Regions from separate parts of the Pseudoalteromonas sp. M8 genome, predicted to be linked through region 1. Evidence: predicted binding sites of a transcription regulator. Region 1 holds the regulator's gene; each other region holds the start of a gene.
What was found. Region 1 encodes sigma-54, which starts transcription at its own class of promoters, with help from an activator protein. Its sites were predicted from a motif close to GTTGGCACGNNNNTNGNNT; they were not measured.
Positions count from the first base shown of each region.

Region 1 (4,489 bases):
ATTTTCCGGCAACTCGCTTTACTGCACGAAAGAAACCTAAATTGGTATTACAGTGTAACTCAGTTTATTAGGAACTACCAAGGTTTACGCTTAATTATGAGAGACTTATTAGACCACTTTGGTTACGGAGGAGGGGGAGATTAGCAGGGAGTAAATGAATCAGGCCTTATTGTTTTACTGACGATTACTCGGATTCATTAAACTTATTTTCTATCAGTCCGCCAATGGCGTCTAGTGCATACTGAGCATCAGGACCTTCACAAACCACTCGGACTTCTTTCCCTTGGCTGCTTTCAAGTAACAACAGCGCTAGTACGCTGTCAGCAGCAGCACTTTTGTCTCCTTGATATAAGGTCACTTCGGCATCAAATTGGGTTGCTAATTGCGCAAGAACCGTCGCTGCTCGAGCGTGCAGGCCGAGTTTGTTTTGGATTAAAAACGTATCTTCTAACATTTAACCCTCTTGCTCTCGGTGACGAATTTTGACGTTGGGATGGGTTTTAGCAAAACGTTCACCAATGGTTTGCGCTAAGTATACCGAGCGATGTTGCCCACCTGTACATCCTATTGCGATCGTTAGATAACTGCGATTGTTACGCTCTAAGTGTGGTAACCAAGTTTGTACGAAGGTTTGGATCTGCCAAGTAAACTTTTGCACGATGCTGTGACTCGACAAATAGTCTTTGACTGGCTGATCTAAGCCAGTTAGCGGCTTAAGCTCAGGCTCCCAATGTGGGTTGGGTAAAAAGCGCGCATCAAAAACGTAATCCGCTTGTTTTGGGATGCCGTGTTTAAAGCCGAAAGATTCAAAGGTAATAATGAGTTGTTTGTCTTTTTTACCTAAGATTTTTTCGCGGATATCTTCTGCAAGTTGATGAACGCTCAGGCCTGTAGTATCAATGAGAAAATCGGCGCGAGTGATCAGCACGTCTAACAATTCCCGTTCTTTCTTTATCGCAACATCTAATGGAAGATTATGCAGTGAAAGAGGGTGCAAACGTCGTGTTTCTGAGAAGCGCTTTATCAGGGTTTGATCGTCACTGTCTAAATAAAACAGGGTAGGTTTGGCAAAGCCTGGTAAGTATTCAAGAATGTCATTAAACTCGTCCTGTTCTTTAGGTAAGTTTCTAACATCAATACTGACTGCAATTTTATTATAATTGTCCGAAACACTGCGGACTAAAGACGGTAGCAAATTGACTGGAATGTTATCCACACAATAGTAGCCTAAGTCTTCCAATACTCGAAGCGCTACAGATTTACCAGAGCCTGAGCGGCCACTGATAATGATAAGCTCGAGTCCTTTTTCTTCATCACTCATCAAGTTCACCTTGGATCACTGCATATAACTCATCATCACTTTTTGCTTGCCTAAGCATTTTGCAAAAAGACTTGTCTTTGAGTGTATCAGCAATCGCCGCTAAGGTCTTCAGGTGTTGTTGATTATCACCTTCAGGTACGATGAACGCGACAAAAATATCGACAGGCTGCTTATCTATGGCTTCAAACTGGATCCCTTGCTCGCTGACAAGCACCATTGCAAGGATTTTATCCAAACCTTCAAGTCGACCATGGGGAATGGCAATGCCTTTACCGATCCCTGTGCTGCCTAATTTCTCTCGCGCCATTAAGGCGTCCAAGATAGCATGCTGACTGGTATTTGGAATTTGGCTATGAGCCAGTTCGCTGATGTATTCTAAAATACGTTTTTTGCTATTAAAAAGGACCGCAGCTTTACTGCAGTCCTTGTTCACTAATTCACTTAATTTCATCTTAGTGTCGAGTGAGCTTCTCTTTGTGTTTAATAACTTGACGATCTAGCTTGTCGATAAGGCCATCAATTGCGGCATACATATCTTGATGCTCTGTTGATGCAAATAGCTCGCCGCCGTTTACGTGTAATGTTGCTTCTGCTTTTTGTACTAGTTTCTCGACATCAAGGATCACATGCACATTATTGATATGATCAAAGTGCCTTTCTAGCTTCGCAAACTTGTTGGTGACATAGTCTCTTAATGAGTCAGTAATTTCTACATGGCGACCAGTTAGATTTAGTTGCATAAGCATTTTTCCTTCTTGGGTTTTACGTCTTATATCAAGCTTTTACGCTGATTTGACGGTGGAATGGCTAGGGATTCACGATATTTTGCAATCGTACGTCTCGCTACCTTAATTCCTTGCTCAGCTAAGATATCTGCAATTTTGCTGTCACTCAATGGCTTCGCGGTATTCTCTGCAGCTATCAGCTTTTTGATAAGTGCTCTAATTGCTGTAGAAGAGCACTCACCTCCATTTTCCGTACTTACATGGCTAGAGAAGAAATACTTCAGCTCAAATATTCCCCGAGGTGTATGCATGTATTTTTGTGTTGTCACACGGGAAATTGTGGACTCATGCATCTCAACCATTTCAGCAACATCATTTAGCACCATAGGGCGCATTGCTTCGGGGCCATGTTCAAAGAATGCCTGTTGTTGTTGCACAATGCAATTGGTAACTTTTAATAAAGTATCATTTCGGCTTTCTAAGCTTTTAATAAACCACTTTGCTTCTTGTAAATGTGAGCGAATAAACTGACTATCCGTACTGGATTTCGCCGTTCTAGACATCGCAGCGTAATGGTCATTTACTCTTATTTTAGGCATAGCATCAGGATTTAGCTCTACGACCCAACGACCTTTTACTTTTTTCACCGATACGTCAGGGATCACATATTCAGGCTCTTCATGAATAATGCTTGCCGCAGGCTTTGGGTTAAGGCTATGTATTAACGTCATGACCTCTTTGAGATCGGCTTCTTTAAGGCGCGTTTTCTTAGCCAAAGTTCGATAGTCACGGCTGGCAAGCAAGTCGATATGCTCTGTCAGGATCATTTTTGTTTCGGCAATCCATGGGGTATCTGGGGCGAATTGGTTGAGCTGAATGCATAAGCATTCTTGTAAACTACGCGCTGCGATACCGACAGGGTCAAAAAGCTGAATGCGTTTGAGTACGGCTTCGACTTCATCTAGCTCAATAGGCTCTTCGCTATTCTCGTCATTAATGCTTTCTAAAATGTCTTCGCAAGACAGTGTTAGAATGCCTGACAGGTCGACCGCTTCAATAATCGCAATCGCAATAGCTCTATCTGTTGGACTAAATGGTGTCAGTTCGAGTTGCCACATGAGATAATCGTGGAGAGATTCAGAGGTTTCCCCTTGATAAACATTATCGTCATCGGGAAGTGGACCTGAGCTTGCAGCAGGCGCTGCACTCATATACTCGTCCCAAGTGACATCCATGGCAAGGTCATCGCTCACAGTGTCTTTGCTCATGGCGGTATCTGAGTCTATCTCATAGTCACTAACCTGCGTTTCATCGGCTGAATCTTGATTGTCGTCAGCACGGCTCTTTTCTTGGCTGTGTTGGTCAGCGTTTTCGCCGTCAGTATTATCACCTTCTTCCACTTCCAACAATGGATTGCTGTCTAATGCTTCTTGTATTTCTTGTTGCAGATCCAATGTACTAAGCTGCAGCAAGCGAATGGCTTGTTGCAGTTGCGGAGTCATTGTAAGTTGCTGCCCCATGCGCAGCTGTAATGATTGCCTCATGTATCTCTAACAATCCTTTTTAACAGTTATTAATACTACGTCTTAACTATAGCTTGAATTGTTCGCCTAGGTAGACATCTCTTACGGTTTGATCTGCCAAAACATGTTCTGGCGTGCCTGCAGCGATTAACTCACCATGTGAAACGATGTAGGCCTTTTCACATACGTCCAGTGTTTCTCTAACGTTATGATCGGTGATAAGCACACCGATACCACGGTTTTTTAGGTGCTCTATGATTGTCTTTATATCTAACACCGAAATAGGATCAACACCAGCAAAAGGTTCATCTAACAGGATAAACTTAGGGTTTGCGGCTAAAGCGCGAGCAATTTCGACTCGTCTTCTTTCGCCTCCCGACAATGCCATGCCCTGTGAGTCGCGAATGTGTTGAATATTAAACTCATCCAGTAACTCGTTTAGTTCAGCTTCTCTTTCAACTTTAGATAAGTCTTTTCGAGTTTCTAAAATCGCCATCAAATTTTGATAGACCGTGAGTTTTCTAAAGATTGAAGACTCTTGCGGTAGATAGCCAATACCAAGTCGTGCACGGCTGTGCATCGGTAACAAAGTGATATCTTCGTCATCAATCTGAATATAGCCTTTGTCGCTTGGTACTAACCCTACAATCATGTAGAACGTAGTGGTTTTACCTGCACCATTTGGTCCTAATAAGCCTACAATACTGCCAGCCTGAACACTTAAACCAACATTTTTGACGACCTGACGACCTTTATAACTCTTTGCTAGACCAGTTGCTTTGAGCTCGCTCATTAATTGTTACCTTCTTCCTGCGCTTTTTTCTCTTTAGCGTCTTTTTTGTCATCAACAGGAACAAGGATGGTTCTTACTCGAGAGTCTTCTTGGTCTGAGCGCTCAGCGCTGATCAATTGCTTTTCAA
Region 1 is NZ_CP047240.1:417,535-422,023, forward strand. Features, by position in the region: gene GSF13_RS06970 (HPr family phosphocarrier protein) at 185-454, opposite strand; gene rapZ (RNase adapter RapZ) at 455-1,321, opposite strand; gene ptsN (PTS IIA-like nitrogen regulatory protein PtsN) at 1,314-1,772, opposite strand; gene hpf (ribosome hibernation promoting factor) at 1,774-2,061, opposite strand; gene GSF13_RS06990 (RNA polymerase factor sigma-54) at 2,091-3,590, opposite strand; gene lptB (LPS export ABC transporter ATP-binding protein) at 3,637-4,362, opposite strand; gene lptA (lipopolysaccharide transport periplasmic protein LptA) at 4,362-4,489, opposite strand, start outside.

Region 2 (4,489 bases), 1.3 Mb from region 1:
CGCTTTTACGCAGGCGTATCGTTTTGTAAACCCATTCTTGTTACCTAAATTGAAGTTAAAACCCCCATGCAAAGCTTAAACAACACCCCAGTCATTCCGCTTCAAGGCAGCTGCTTTACTAGAGAGACCACTCGCGCCATAGTCCTTAGAGGCAACGACATTCTTATGCTTTACACCAAACGTTATGACGATTACACCTTACCAGGTGGTGGCGTTAACGAGGGGGAAAGCTTAGAAGCAGCATTAGAGCGCGAGCTAAAAGAAGAAACTGGTGCAGTATCCATTACAGGTCTCACTCCTTTTGGTCGCTATGAAGAGTATCGTCCTTGGTATAAACCAGATCATGATAATGTACATATTATTTCTTATTGCTACGTTTGTGAGATCTGTGGCAAATTTGATCTGCCAACAATGGAGAATTACGAACTTGCTAATGGTATGAAACCTTTGTGGATTAACATAAATCAAGCCATAGCCCACAATGAAGCTAAACTTGCTGATGCAAATAACAAAGGGATGTCCATTTTGCGTGAATTAACTTTACTGAAACACATATCGGCGCAACTAATCACAGAATAATTCGTCTATTGAGGGAACATTTACACGTTGATTAAGCTCTAACTCTGCATAACTCAAGGATTAATAAGAATAATGCGGCCGCTCCAAAACAACCTAATTAGTTTCACCATTATTGGCTCTATTGTGCTGCATCTACTGCTCGGCTGGTATTTGCAGCAAAGTATTTATATCCCCTCAAAGCCTTTAGAAATTAAGGCAATGAAAACCTATTTGGTTATTGAGCCTGCCAAGCCCAAGGTGGAGCATATTGAGACACCAGCGATAACTGAAGATAAGCCAGTAAAGGAGTTAAAACCGACGCTGAAGGACGATACGGTTGAAGTACTAAAAACTGCGCAAACGGAACCAAAAAAGCCTACGGTTGAAAGTACAACCAAGCACATAGCCAAAGCAGCAGTCGTCACGCAACCTAAAAAGTTAGACCATCGCAAAGCAATCTCTCAATTTCGTCAGCAACTTTTAGAGCGCACTCCCAGTGACGTTGTACTCAGCCAAAACCAAAAAAAGCCGCAGCAGATCACCGTACCTAAAGCGCATCAAACCAGTGCTGCGAGCAAGCCAAGAGAGCTACTCGCGTCCACACCACATTATAAAGTCTACCGTGAAAATGGCTTGTGCTATACTGAGGTTAGACTCGATCCGAGTATTCCTACACCAGAGGGATTAAGTAATAACTGGCGTACTCCGCCTCGCCCTTGCGATGGCGGTGCCATTAAAAAAGCCTATGATGCCGCGATGAGTAAATGGCTAAACAAACGCTAATCTTGCTATCATAAAGCAAATTTATTGCTAAGAGTCCATTATGGAAAAAGTCACCATTTTAGTTGACGCTCAAAATGTTTATTACACCACCAAGCAAGCCTACCAAACAGGCTTTGACTATAACGCATTTTGGCGTAAAGCAACGGCTAATCGCGAGGTATATCAAGCCATTGCCTATTCTAGCGAACGGGGTGACGACAAACAAAAGCAGTTCCAAAATATCCTGCGAGCGATTGGCTTTGAGGTGAAGTTAAAGCCTTATATTCAACGTGCCGATGGCTCCGCAAAATGTGATTGGGATGTTGGCATTACCATTGATGCCATGGAATGCGCGTCAGGATCCGATGTAATTATTCTAGTAACTGGCGATGGTGATTTTGATTTACTCGCGAATAAACTCAGAGATAAATACCATACCCGAGTCGAAGTTTACGGCGTGCCGCAGCTTACCGCCGCCTCACTGATCCGTGCCGCTAGTGAGTTTATTCCTATTGATAGTAAACTATTAATTAGTCGACGCAGGTCTGAAATACATCACGGCGATTAACACTGTCAGATACGTTCCTATACGACAAATAGTCCACCTCCATAGCCAACCACACAAATTCTTATGACTTGCCGTAAAGTAATTTTATGGCACAGCTATTGCTTATAAAACCACAGATGTCATTTTTTTGATTTGGAGTTTTGTATGGAATTTGCGTTACTTGCTATTTTGGCTCTAGTGGTCGTTGCTTCCATTGTCGCTTCTAAGTACACCGATGTGGGTGGCAATCCTTATCCATTTAATCGTAAAGAATCTGTTTTTACCACCGTTGAAGCATCGTTTCTACATTTATTAGAACGTGCCGTTGGCGATAGATATAAAATCGTTAGCCGCATTAAGCTCATTGATGTGATTGAGTGCAAGCCGGGTATCTCTCCAAAAGCACGTCGTGCTGCGGTAACTAAAGCTAAAAATAAGCAGTTGGATTATGTCTTGGTAGACAAAGAGACACTGAAAATTGTTGCCGCTGTTGACTTGGTCAATAACGCCAATAAAAACGGCCATAAAGCACAAAAAGATTGGTTTGTAAGTGGCGCTCTGGAATCTGCGGGTATTCCACACATTCGTATGAAAATCAAAAGTGGCTACCAAAGCGCTGAGGTCCGTGCGGCAATCCTATTCAAGCTTGGCCAAAAAGTGGAGATGCCAAAGAAAACCAGAAACCGCACCTACAAACCTGCGGTACTGTCTCCTTCACAGGCAAAAGCACAGTCAACTCAGTTGGCAGAAATCTAGCAAAACGGGCGTCAGCCCGTTTTTTGTTTTACCTATCAAAACCCCTTTCGTATAATAAAAGCAATTTTGACATTGGGGCTTTCCCCACCACAAATTAGGAATCTTTTGATGAAAGTAGGCATTATCGGCGCAATGGAGCAAGAAGTTACTATTTTGCGTAACACCATGGAAAACCCGCAAACATTGACCAAAGGTGGCTTTACTTTTTATACCGGCAAACTGGCTGGTCTTGACGTAACGCTTGTACAGTCTGGCATTGGTAAAGTGGCAGCGACGGTTGCGACAACTTTGCTTATCGACAACTTTGCGCCAGATTGCGTGATCAACACGGGTTCTGCAGGTGGCTTTGAACCATCACTAAACGTCGGCGATGTGGTGATTTCAAATGAAGTACGTCATCACGACGTAGATGTTACTGCGTTTGGCTATGAAATTGGTCAAGTTCCGCAAATGCCTGCTGCGTTTACTTCGCACACAAAATTAGTTGAAGCTGCAGAGCAAAGCGTACATGCGCTTGAAGGCATTCAAACTATGGTTGGTTTGATCTGTACGGGTGACTCATTTATGTGCGACCCAGTACGCATCGACAAGGCGCGTGCAGACTTCCCTACGATGTTAGCAGTAGAAATGGAAGGTGCGGCAATTGCGCAGGCTTGTCATTCTTTAAACACGCCATTTGTCGTGATCCGCTCGCTATCTGATATCGCCGGCAAAGAATCACCGCAATCATTCGAAGAGTATCTAGAAGTCGCTTCTGTTAACTCTTCTAAAATGGTGATGGCACTACTTAATAAGCTGGATAAGGTTACGCTTTAGTGCTCGACAGCTTGCTTCAGGCCCATGAGGGCCTGATCATTTTCTTACTGGCGATTTTTGCCAGCCTAGGGGTAAGGTTATCAACACTTTATCACCCTAATCTTATTCTTAGCCTTATATTTAAAGCGATTGCCGAAAAAGTTTATCGCCCCAAAGCGGCTTCTAGTTATCAACTGTTATCAGGCACACTGGGATTCCTCCTCCCTATATTAACCATCACCGTATTAACTTATGCGATTATTAGCTTTGCTTTTTATCCTAATTGGCTCGGTGGGCTGGTGTTGTTTTTATGCTTAGATATTAGCCATGAAAGCCGTGCTAAGCGTATTTCCGCGCTGATAAAGTCAAAGCAAAAAGTAACCGCAAGAGCCGTGTTGCAAGGAATGGTAGCAAGAGATGTAGAGAAGCTAACAGAGCTTGGTATTTGTAAAGCCACCATAGATAGCACCGCATTAAATACCCTGCGCCATTTTTTTGTCATTGCTTTACTGTATCTAATGGCAGGCCCCTATCTCGCGCTATTTTATAAACTGTTACTGCTATGCGACCATGCTTGGCGGCAAGTAATGCTCCCCTCAGCCCGTTTTATGACAAGCCTTTCCCGCGTGATTTGGCTCGTTGAGTTTGTACCAATTCGATTATTAATTACCTGCTTTTCATTGCTACTTAGACCAAAGCAAACTTGGCACTACATTAAATACTACGGCCGTCACTTTAGCCAAACGAATACCGGATGGGCACTGAGCTTCTTTGCCGCAAATTTACATACACAGCTCGCAGGGCCGCGCTTTTATTTTGGTGAACGTTATGATGTGATGCGGGTAGGTGCAAAAGCGCAACCCTCAGCTGAGCATATTCAGCATTTACTCGGGCTACTTAATCAAATGCGCTGGCTATTTATTGCTACTTCCGCCTTACTGCTTGTGATTATAAATTTTGCTAGCTTAATGTTGTAACAACCACAAAAAAGGCCAGTAAAACACTGACCTCTTCGGCTATAACAAGTAGATTAGCTTGTTTAGTTTACCGTAACTTTCGCAAACTTACGCT
Region 2 is NZ_CP047240.1:3,531,571-3,536,059, forward strand. Features, by position in the region: gene GSF13_RS20680 (NUDIX domain-containing protein) at 67-579, shown strand; gene GSF13_RS20685 (hypothetical protein) at 652-1,341, shown strand; gene GSF13_RS20690 (NYN domain-containing protein) at 1,382-1,888, shown strand; gene GSF13_RS20695 (DUF2726 domain-containing protein) at 2,033-2,623, shown strand; gene mtnN (5'-methylthioadenosine/S-adenosylhomocysteine nucleosidase) at 2,732-3,439, shown strand; gene GSF13_RS20705 (cobalamin biosynthesis protein) at 3,439-4,395, shown strand; gene tyrS (tyrosine--tRNA ligase) at 4,458-4,489, opposite strand, start outside.
Region 2: the regulator sigma-54 is predicted to act here: its motif matches at 1,974-1,992, upstream of GSF13_RS20695 (DUF2726 domain-containing protein).

Region 3 (4,489 bases), 1.1 Mb from region 1:
AGAACATGGTGATGATGCACTTACAAAGGGCTCGGTGATTGTCCAAGAGCCTGTGCAGAATTTATCTGTGGGTATTTATGACGAATCTGGAGCGATTGTTAAGACGCTTGAGTTTGGTGAGCAAAGTGTGGGCGCTGTGCGTTTTGAGTGGGATGGTAAGAATAAAGATGGCGAGATGATGCCCCTGGGGAATACACCATAAAAGCCGAAGGCATGATTGAAGGTGAATATCAGACTTTACCTTCGGCCACATTTAGAAATATTGACAGTGTTAATGTTAATGGTGCTAACGGCATCGTCATTAATACCAAAGAAGGCGCGGTGCGCTTAACTGATATTGCTGAAATAGCATAGTAGTTTTAAAGAATTAACCTTAAGAACTTAGAGGTGAGAGTATGAGTTTCAATATAGCACTGACAGGTATTGCCGCCGCGCAAAAAGACTTGGACGTAACAGCAAATAACATTGCTAACGTGAACACGACGGGTTTTAAAGAATCTCGCGCAGAATTTGCTGATGTTTACGCGTCTTCGGTTTTTAGCTCTGGCAAAACGAAAAATGGTGATGGTGTACAAACTACTATGGTAGCGCAGCAGTTTCACCAAGGGTCATTAAAGTTCACGCAGAACTCGCTAGACTTGGCGATTGAGGGCGAAGGCTATTTTGCCATGTCAAATTCTCTTCAATCACAGGATTTTACGTATTCTCGAGCTGGTGCATTTAAATTAAATAAAGACAACTTTATCGTGAATGCAAAAGGTGACTACTTGCAAGGCTTCCCTGTTGATCCATCAACGGGTGATACAACGTCTTTGAGTCTAAGCACAACATCGCCAATTCAAATTCCAGATGCATCAGGGTCTCCTCGAGCAACATCGCAAATTTATACATCATTTAATCTAGATGCAACGGCGCAGCCACCTACGATTGCATTCGATCCTACGCAAAGTGCATCGTATAACTCAAGAACGGCAATTACGGTATATGACTCACTGGGTGAATCACATACACTGCAGCTATTCTTCAGAAAAACGGCGGATAATGAATGGTCAACTTACGCAACAATGGACGATAAACCTTTTAACCATAATGCGCAGCAAATTGATCCAGCAGCAACACCACCTGTTCCTTATACGCCAGTTAGTGTGTTCCGTTTCGATGCTAGCGGTATTCCATCACAGACGGCTGCCGATCCTTCAGCTACGCCGCTTGTTTTTAACAACAATACTGGCTCGACATTTAACCCCTTAAGTCTTGCTGGACCTCAAGATGCAGTTGACCCAACTATCGGTATGTCAAACTTGTTAGAAAACGGCGCAACCTTCCCGAATGATATTGTTGTTAACTGGCGTGATGAAGCAAACACGGCTCAGAAGTTACCGACACAATATTCATCAGGTCGATTTGAAGTGAAAGCTCTGGAACAAGACGGTGCAACCGTAGGTCGACTAGCTGGTATTGATATTGGTACTGATGGCAAAGTAGTAGCTTCATACACTAACGGTGACTCGACTTTCCTAGGGCAAGTCGCGCTCGTACGCTTCCCGAATTCTCAAGGCCTCCAAGCGATTGGTAATACTGAGTGGAAGAAAAGTCTATCTTCCGGTGAGCCCCTAGCAGGCGAGCCAAACACAGGTACGCTTGGTGGTATTAGTTCATCGGCGTTAGAGCAATCGAACGTCAACCTCACAAACGAGTTAGTTGACCTTATCAGTGCCCAGCGTAACTTCCAAGCGAACTCTCGAGCGCTTGAGGTTAACTCAACATTACAACAAAATATATTACAGATCCGATAATATATTATGCCCTCCAAAGGCTGCTACAAAGGCAGCCTTTTTTATGCCCGTCAAAAACATCTCATCACTTTGGCACTGTGTTTGCATTAACTAGATTAAGTTTGAATTTTATAGGTCATCGTCATGGATAAAATGGTGTATATCGCAATGTCAGGCGCTAAGCAGAGCTTACGCGGTGTGGCACTCAAAGCGAATAACCTTGCTAATGCCAACACGACTGGCTTCAAAGCAGATTTTGCTCAAGCGCGTTCAATGCAGGCATTCGGAGAAGGGTTACCCTCTCGGGTTTTTGCTATGCAAGAACGTCCAGGTACGAATATGACCGGTGGCGCAATCGTTGAAACTGGCCGTGAGCTAGATATTGCAGTAGATGATAAATCATGGATCAGTGTTGTTGATGCCTCGGGTGAAGAAGCTTACACCAAAGTCGGCACGCTCAATATTCGTAATGACGGTGCGTTGGTCACAGCTCATGGGCGTCAACTTATTGGCGAAGGTGGACCTATTGTCTTACCTATCCCCGTTGATAAAGTGGTGTTTAGTGACGATGGCTCTATTCAAGTGCGTCCACAAGGCGCTCCTGCTAACTTTCTTGAAGTGGTTGATCGGCTGAAAATTATTGAAGCAGATAATAATAAGCTGCAAAAAGGCAATGACGGCCTTTATAGACCAAAAGAAGATAAGCTAGAAGATGGGATCTGTGGCTTTTGTGAAATATCACCAACCGCAAAAGTGATGAGTGGCTTCTTAGAGATGTCCAACGTCAATCCCGTTCATGAGATGGTGGATATGATCAACCATCAAAGACAATTTGAAATGCAAATTAAGCTGATGAAAACAGCTGAAGAAATAGATGAGCGACACACTTCGCTCCTACGCATAGTTTAAGAGTGAGGTAGAGATCATGAATCCGGCATTGTGGATAAGTAAAACAGGCTTAGATGCTCAGCAAACTGATATTTCAGTTATTTCGAACAACTTGGCGAACGCCAGTACCGTCGGCTACAAAAAGAGTCGGGCGATATTCGAAGACTTATTATATCAAAACATCAATCAGCCAGGTGGCCGCAGCTCTCAAGATACAGAATTACCGTCTGGTTTGATGCTTGGTGCAGGTGCCAAAGTAGTCGCCAACCAAAAGAACTTTTCTCAAGGTAATATGTTAAGTACCGAAAACTCTTTGGATTGGATGATCCAAGGCCCGGGCTTTTTTGAGATTCAGATGCCAGATGGTACAACTGCGTATTCAAGAAACGGTCAGTTCACGACGGATGAAGAAGGTCGAATTGTTACCTCAGGTGCGGGTTTTCCTGTGTTACCTGAGATGAACGTACCCGACGATGCACAGTCAATTACTATTTCTCAAGATGGTGAAGTATCGGTGCGCGTTGCAGGACAAGCTGAAAACGTTGTTATCGGACAGTTGACGATCAGTGACTTTATTAATCCATCAGGTCTTGAACCGATTGGACAAAACTTGTACACAGAAACTGCGGTAAGTGGTGCACCAGTACAAGGTAATCCAAGCGTTGAAGGGCTAGGTAAGATTGTGCAAGGCGCACTTGAAACGTCAAACGTTAATGTGACCGAAGAGCTTGTAAATCTAATTGAGACACAACGCGTGTATGAGATGAACTCAAAAGTGATTTCAACGGTAGATCAGATGCTGAGCTACATTAATCAACAGCTGTAATTGGGTAGGGGGTATTATGCGTGCATTATATTTAGCCATCGTAACGGTCGCTGCATTATCTGGATGTAGTACAACACAAAATAAAAATGTGGTGCGTGACGATCCGTATTATGCGCCTATCTATCCCGAGGATAATCAAGCCCAAATGGTGGCAACAGGGTCATTATTTAATACGCAGTTCTCCAATGATCTTTATGCTGACAAAAAAGCGTTAAGAGTCGGCGATATTATTACCATCGTACTCAGAGAAACGACTCAGGCGACCAAAGCTGCAAATTCTGAGCTGGATAAATCCAGTGATTCGAGCTTAGACCCTGTGATTGGTCTTGGTGGCAATGCCATCAATATCGGAAAGGAAGCGATACAGTTTGGTGCTAAATCCAGTTCTTCTTTCTCTGGTGATTCGAAGTCTAATCAGTCAAATAGCTTATTCGGGAATATATCAGTCAATGTAACCCGAGTATTGCCTAACGGTAATTTAGTGATCCGCGGTGAAAAGTGGTTAACCCTCAATACTGGCGAGGAATTTATTCGCTTAGAAGGGTTGGTAAGACCTCAGGATGTGACCGCAGATAACACTGTTGAGTCTAATCGAGTGGCAAATGCCAGAATTCAATATTCAGGTAAAGGTGACCAACAAGAAGTGCAAAGTGCAGGTTGGTTAACGAGTTTCTTTATGAGCGCGCTGATGCCGTTTTAAGGTGCTGAAAATGAACAATATGCTTAAGAATATTTTGCTTATCGGTGCGGCCATTACGTTGGTTGGTTTTTCTTCTTTGGCTTCTGCTGAGCGAGTTAAAGACGTCAGTATGGTTGAAGGTGTTCGTTCAAACCAACTGGTTGGCTACGGCCTAGTTGTAGGCTTGCCTGGTACCGGTGAGCAAACCAGATTTACCGAGCAAAGCTTTAAAGCGATGTTGAATAGCTTTGGGATCACGATGCCCGCAAGCTTAAAGCCAAAAATTAAAAATGTTGCGGCTGTTGCGGTTCACGCAGACTT
Region 3 is NZ_CP047240.1:1,550,300-1,554,788, forward strand. Features, by position in the region: partial or broken gene GSF13_RS11605 (flagellar hook assembly protein FlgD) at 1-354, shown strand, start outside; gene flgE (flagellar hook protein FlgE) at 396-1,796, shown strand; gene GSF13_RS11615 (flagellar basal body rod protein FlgF) at 1,920-2,684, shown strand; gene flgG (flagellar basal-body rod protein FlgG) at 2,701-3,489, shown strand; gene flgH (flagellar basal body L-ring protein FlgH) at 3,506-4,189, shown strand; gene GSF13_RS11630 (flagellar basal body P-ring protein FlgI) at 4,299-4,489, shown strand, end outside.
Region 3: the regulator sigma-54 is predicted to act here: its motif matches at 1,865-1,883, upstream of GSF13_RS11615 (flagellar basal body rod protein FlgF).

Region 4 (4,489 bases), 1.4 Mb from region 1:
ATCATGTTGATCCATACCGCTTAGTTCTTCTTCTTCGCCAACGCGGATCCCCATGCTCGCTTTCAATACACTCCAGACAATATAAGAAGCAATGAAAACAAAACCTAAAATAGTGATAAGTCCCACAGCCTGACCTTGGAAAGTAGCGTCTGAGTTTGAAAATGGCACCATCATCACACCTAGCGCACCACATATACCGTGAACAGAGATAGCACCGACAGGATCATCAATTTTTGCCTTATCTAGTGCAACGATACTAAACACCACCAATGCACCGCCTATGGCACCGAGAATAAGCGCTAATACAGGTGTTGGAGAGGCAGGCTCAGCGGTAATAGTCACCAGACCTGCTAGCGCACCATTAAGTACCATAGTTAAATCCGCCTTGCCCCACATTAATTTACACACCAACAGTGCAGCAACCGCACCTGCCGCCGCCGCCGCATTGGTATTTAGCATGATTTGGCTGACCGCGATGGCATTTTCTTTGTCGGCAAGGAACAGTTGAGAGCCACCGTTAAAGCCAAACCATCCCATCCACAAAATAAAGGTGCCTAGTGTAGCCAGTGGCATGTTGGAACCAGGAATTGGGTAAATCTCACCATTTTTGCCATATTTTCCTTTGCGCGCACCAAGTAACAGAACACCCGCTAGTGCCGCAGCAGCACCGGCACCATGCACAATGGCTGAACCGGCAAAGTCAACAAAGCCAAGCTCAGATAAGAAACCACCGCCCCACGTCCAATAGCCTTCTAACGGGTAGATAAAACCAGTTAACACCACACAAAATGCTAAAAACGCCCACAATTTCATACGCTCGGCAACAGCGCCAGAGACAATTGACATAGCCGTTGCAACAAATACCACTTGGAAGAAAAAGTCGGATTGCAGTGCATGGTCGGCATCATCAGCTGCACTGCCAATGAGCGCACCGAGACTTGGTAAAACCCCACCTTCGGCATTATCGACATACATGATGTTGTAACCAATAAGCAGATACATAGTACAAGCAATGGCGTACAGTGCGACGTTCTTGGTAAGGATTTCAGTGGTATTTTTTGAGCGTACTAATCCCGCTTCAAGCATAGCGAATCCGGCAGCCATCCACATAACTAAGACACCAGAGATCAAAAAGTAAAAGGTATTTAATGAAAATTTTAGTTCTATTATTGTATTTTCCATTGTTCGGCTCCCCTTAAATGGCTTCTTCATCAAGTTCGCCGGTACGGATCCGAACAACTTGGTCTAAGTCGTAAACAAAGATTTTTCCGTCACCAATTTTTCCAGTGAACGCAGCCTTTGTAACCGTTTCCACAACGCGCTCGGCGTTTTCGCTTAATGTCGCAATTTCTATTTTTATTTTTGGAATGAAATCGACTTGATATTCTGCACCGCGATACAGTTCGGTATGACCGCGCTGACGTCCAAACCCTTTAACGTCAACAACCGTCATACCTTCAATCCCTAGATCGGCTAACGCTTCACGTACCTCATCAAGCTTAAATGGTTTTATTATTGCACTTATCATTTTCATGCTGAGTCCCCTTAGGACAGTTGATCCTGTTGTATGCAGTAATCCAACCTTTATGCCAAATTTTTTATTCCTTAATTAACAATGAATTAAAGTGAGAGGTGGAATTTCACGCATAAAAAATGCACCATCTAGGTGCATTGATATTAAGTCTGAACTGAATTGGTGCATAAACACCCAAATAACGAAAAGCTAATGCGCGATAACGCAATTTCGTTGTTTGTCCTTCGCTTTGTAGAGCGCCTTATCTGCCTTGCGCATTACTTCGCTTAAACTCTTTGATTGGCAAGCCGCGAGGCCAATACTGATGGTGCAATAATGCTTACCCTCAGGAATTTTGAATGCTTGCTGTGCAAGGCGCTCTCTAAAGTCTTCTAGCATGTGCTTTGCCATCTTCATATCTGAGCTTGGAATAAGCAAAGCAAACTCTTCCCCACCGATACGTGCGACAATGTAGTGACCAAATGCACTACGCAGTAAATCAGCAACTTGTTTAAGTACATCATCACCGCTTTCATGGCCATATTGATCATTAATAGACTTAAAGTGATCGAGGTCTAACAATGCCAATATATGCTGGCTCGGTTTGTTCTTGATTAAACGCTCTGCTTGCTGACAAAAATAGCGGCGGTTATAAAGCCCTGTTAAATAGTCTCGATGCGCGTATTCTTTGATTTCTGCGATCAAATTGAGCTGTTCCATCGTCTGCATGATACGACAATGAAACTCTTCACTCATAAAAGGTTTTGCCAAAAAGTCATTGGCGCCGTATTTGATAAACTTTGCTGACAAACCATGACTTCCTGCGCCAGACAGACCAATAATCGCCAACTCATCTCGTCCACGACTATTACGAACGGATTTTACCAACTCAAAGCCATCCATCGTCGGCATCGCAAAGTCCGTCAGCAGTAGCTTAATTTCATGGTCAGATAGCAACATCTCCAATGCCTGTTCGCCATCTTGCGCCTCAAGCACTGTAAATAATTGCTTTTCAAGCATCTGCTTCATTACCGCGCGACTGATCACAGAATCATCGGCGATCAGCGCCTTGCAACCTTGGTTTCTCAATAGTCTAGATGCTAACTTGACCGCGTATAGGTATGAATCGCGGTTATCTTTAATCACATAATCCACCACACCCATTTCAAGCATTTGCTGGCGGCTATATTCATCTATTTTTGAGGTCAACACCACGGTGGGTATTTTGTGGCTAAGCGTGAGCTGCACGACCTCTGCGTCCATCGCATCGGGCAGCGTTAAATCTACCAGCGCCAATGTATATTGGTGCTGTGCTAAGAAGTCCTTACTTTCCTTGAGGGACCAAGCAAAATCGATTTCGACATCTAGATGCTGAGCAGCAAGGTGTCGCAATACCTGTTGTACGACTTTACTGTCTTCAACAATTAAAATTCTTTGCATGGATTGAGATCTCTTAAGTACAACGAGAAGCGCAGTGAAACAAGAATTTAACGAGGCTAAATACTTTATTACTACATAATTAAGTATTAAATATACGCGAATCTTGCACTAAAAAAAACCAAATCGGCTCAAATTCGTTACTTTTCGATAAACGAGGTTACAACAGCCTATTTTTCAAACCTGCCGTTTTTTTTGTTGAGTTTGTCTCAACGGCTTTGAATTTCAGATGAAATACTTCTTTAATGCAGACATACCTAATGCAATACCGAGGAAGCAATGAAAAAACTACTACCACTATTGCTCATGAGTTGTGCCCTACTCTCAGCACCAAGCATAGCTGAGGAGCACAACCGCGCAATTGAGATAGATCATAAAATAACAACTGAGCATAGAGCCGAAATAAAAGGTGAACGTATTAACTACACCGCGACAACAGGCACGCAGCCGGTGTGGAATGAAAACGGCGACGCAGTTGCAACGTTGCATTACACCTACTACAAGCGCACAAAAATCAAAGATATGAGCAAACGTCCGCTGCTGATCTCATTTAACGGTGGTCCGGGCTCGGCTTCCGTGTGGATGCACATTGCCTATACTGGCCCAAGAGTATTAAAAATTGATGACGAAGGATATCCACTGCAACCTTACGGCTTGAAAGACAACCCATATTCAGTGCTAGATGTTGCCGATATTGTTTATGTAAACCCAGTCAACACAGGTTATTCTCGCGTACTCAAAAATGCTGAAGGTAAATATCCGGGTAAAGCCGAACAAACAAAGATGTTTTTTGGCGTCAACGCGGACGTGAAGTACTTAGCCGAATGGCTCAATACATTTATTCATCGCAATGAGCGTATGCTTTCTCCTAAGTACCTGATTGGTGAGAGCTACGGCACGACTCGAGTGTCAGGTCTTGCGCACGCGATGCAAAACAATCAGTGGCTTTATCTCAATGGCGTGGTGTTGGTATCTCCTACAGAAATCGGCATTAAACGAGAAGGTCCGGTTGAAGTGGCAAACCGTTTACCGTATTACGCTGCCGCCGCTTGGTACCACAAAGCGCTGTCTTCTGAATTGCAAAATAAAGATTTACTCGAAGTACTTGCAGAGGTTGAACAATATACGGTTGATCAGTATCTTCCCGCACTCGCCAAAGGCGCATTTATCAGTGCCCAAGAAAAGCAAAGTGTGACACAGGCCGTTGCTAAATATAGTGGCTTAAGCGAGCGCTTTGTAGCTCAAAACAACCTAGATATTCCTACTGCCGCATTTTGGAAAGAGCTATTGCGTGAGCGTGGCTATACCCTAGGTCGGTTGGACTCACGCTATCTTGGTATTGATAAAAGAGATGCAGGTTCTCGCCCTGATTATTGGCCTGAGCTGACCTCTTGGTTGCACTCATTTACGCCAGCGATTAATCATTACTTCGCTACAGAACTCAACTATAAAACCGATGTAAAATATAATATGTTTGGTTCAGTTCACCCTTGGGATAGCAGCGATAATAATGTCGGTGAACAATTACGATTAGCGATG
Region 4 is NZ_CP047240.1:3,359,447-3,363,935, forward strand. Features, by position in the region: gene GSF13_RS19975 (ammonium transporter) at 1-1,182, opposite strand, end outside; gene GSF13_RS19980 (P-II family nitrogen regulator) at 1,196-1,534, opposite strand; gene GSF13_RS19985 (diguanylate cyclase) at 1,724-2,953, opposite strand; gene GSF13_RS19990 (carboxypeptidase) at 3,230-4,489, shown strand, end outside.
Region 4: the regulator sigma-54 is predicted to act here: its motif matches at 1,576-1,594, upstream of GSF13_RS19980 (P-II family nitrogen regulator).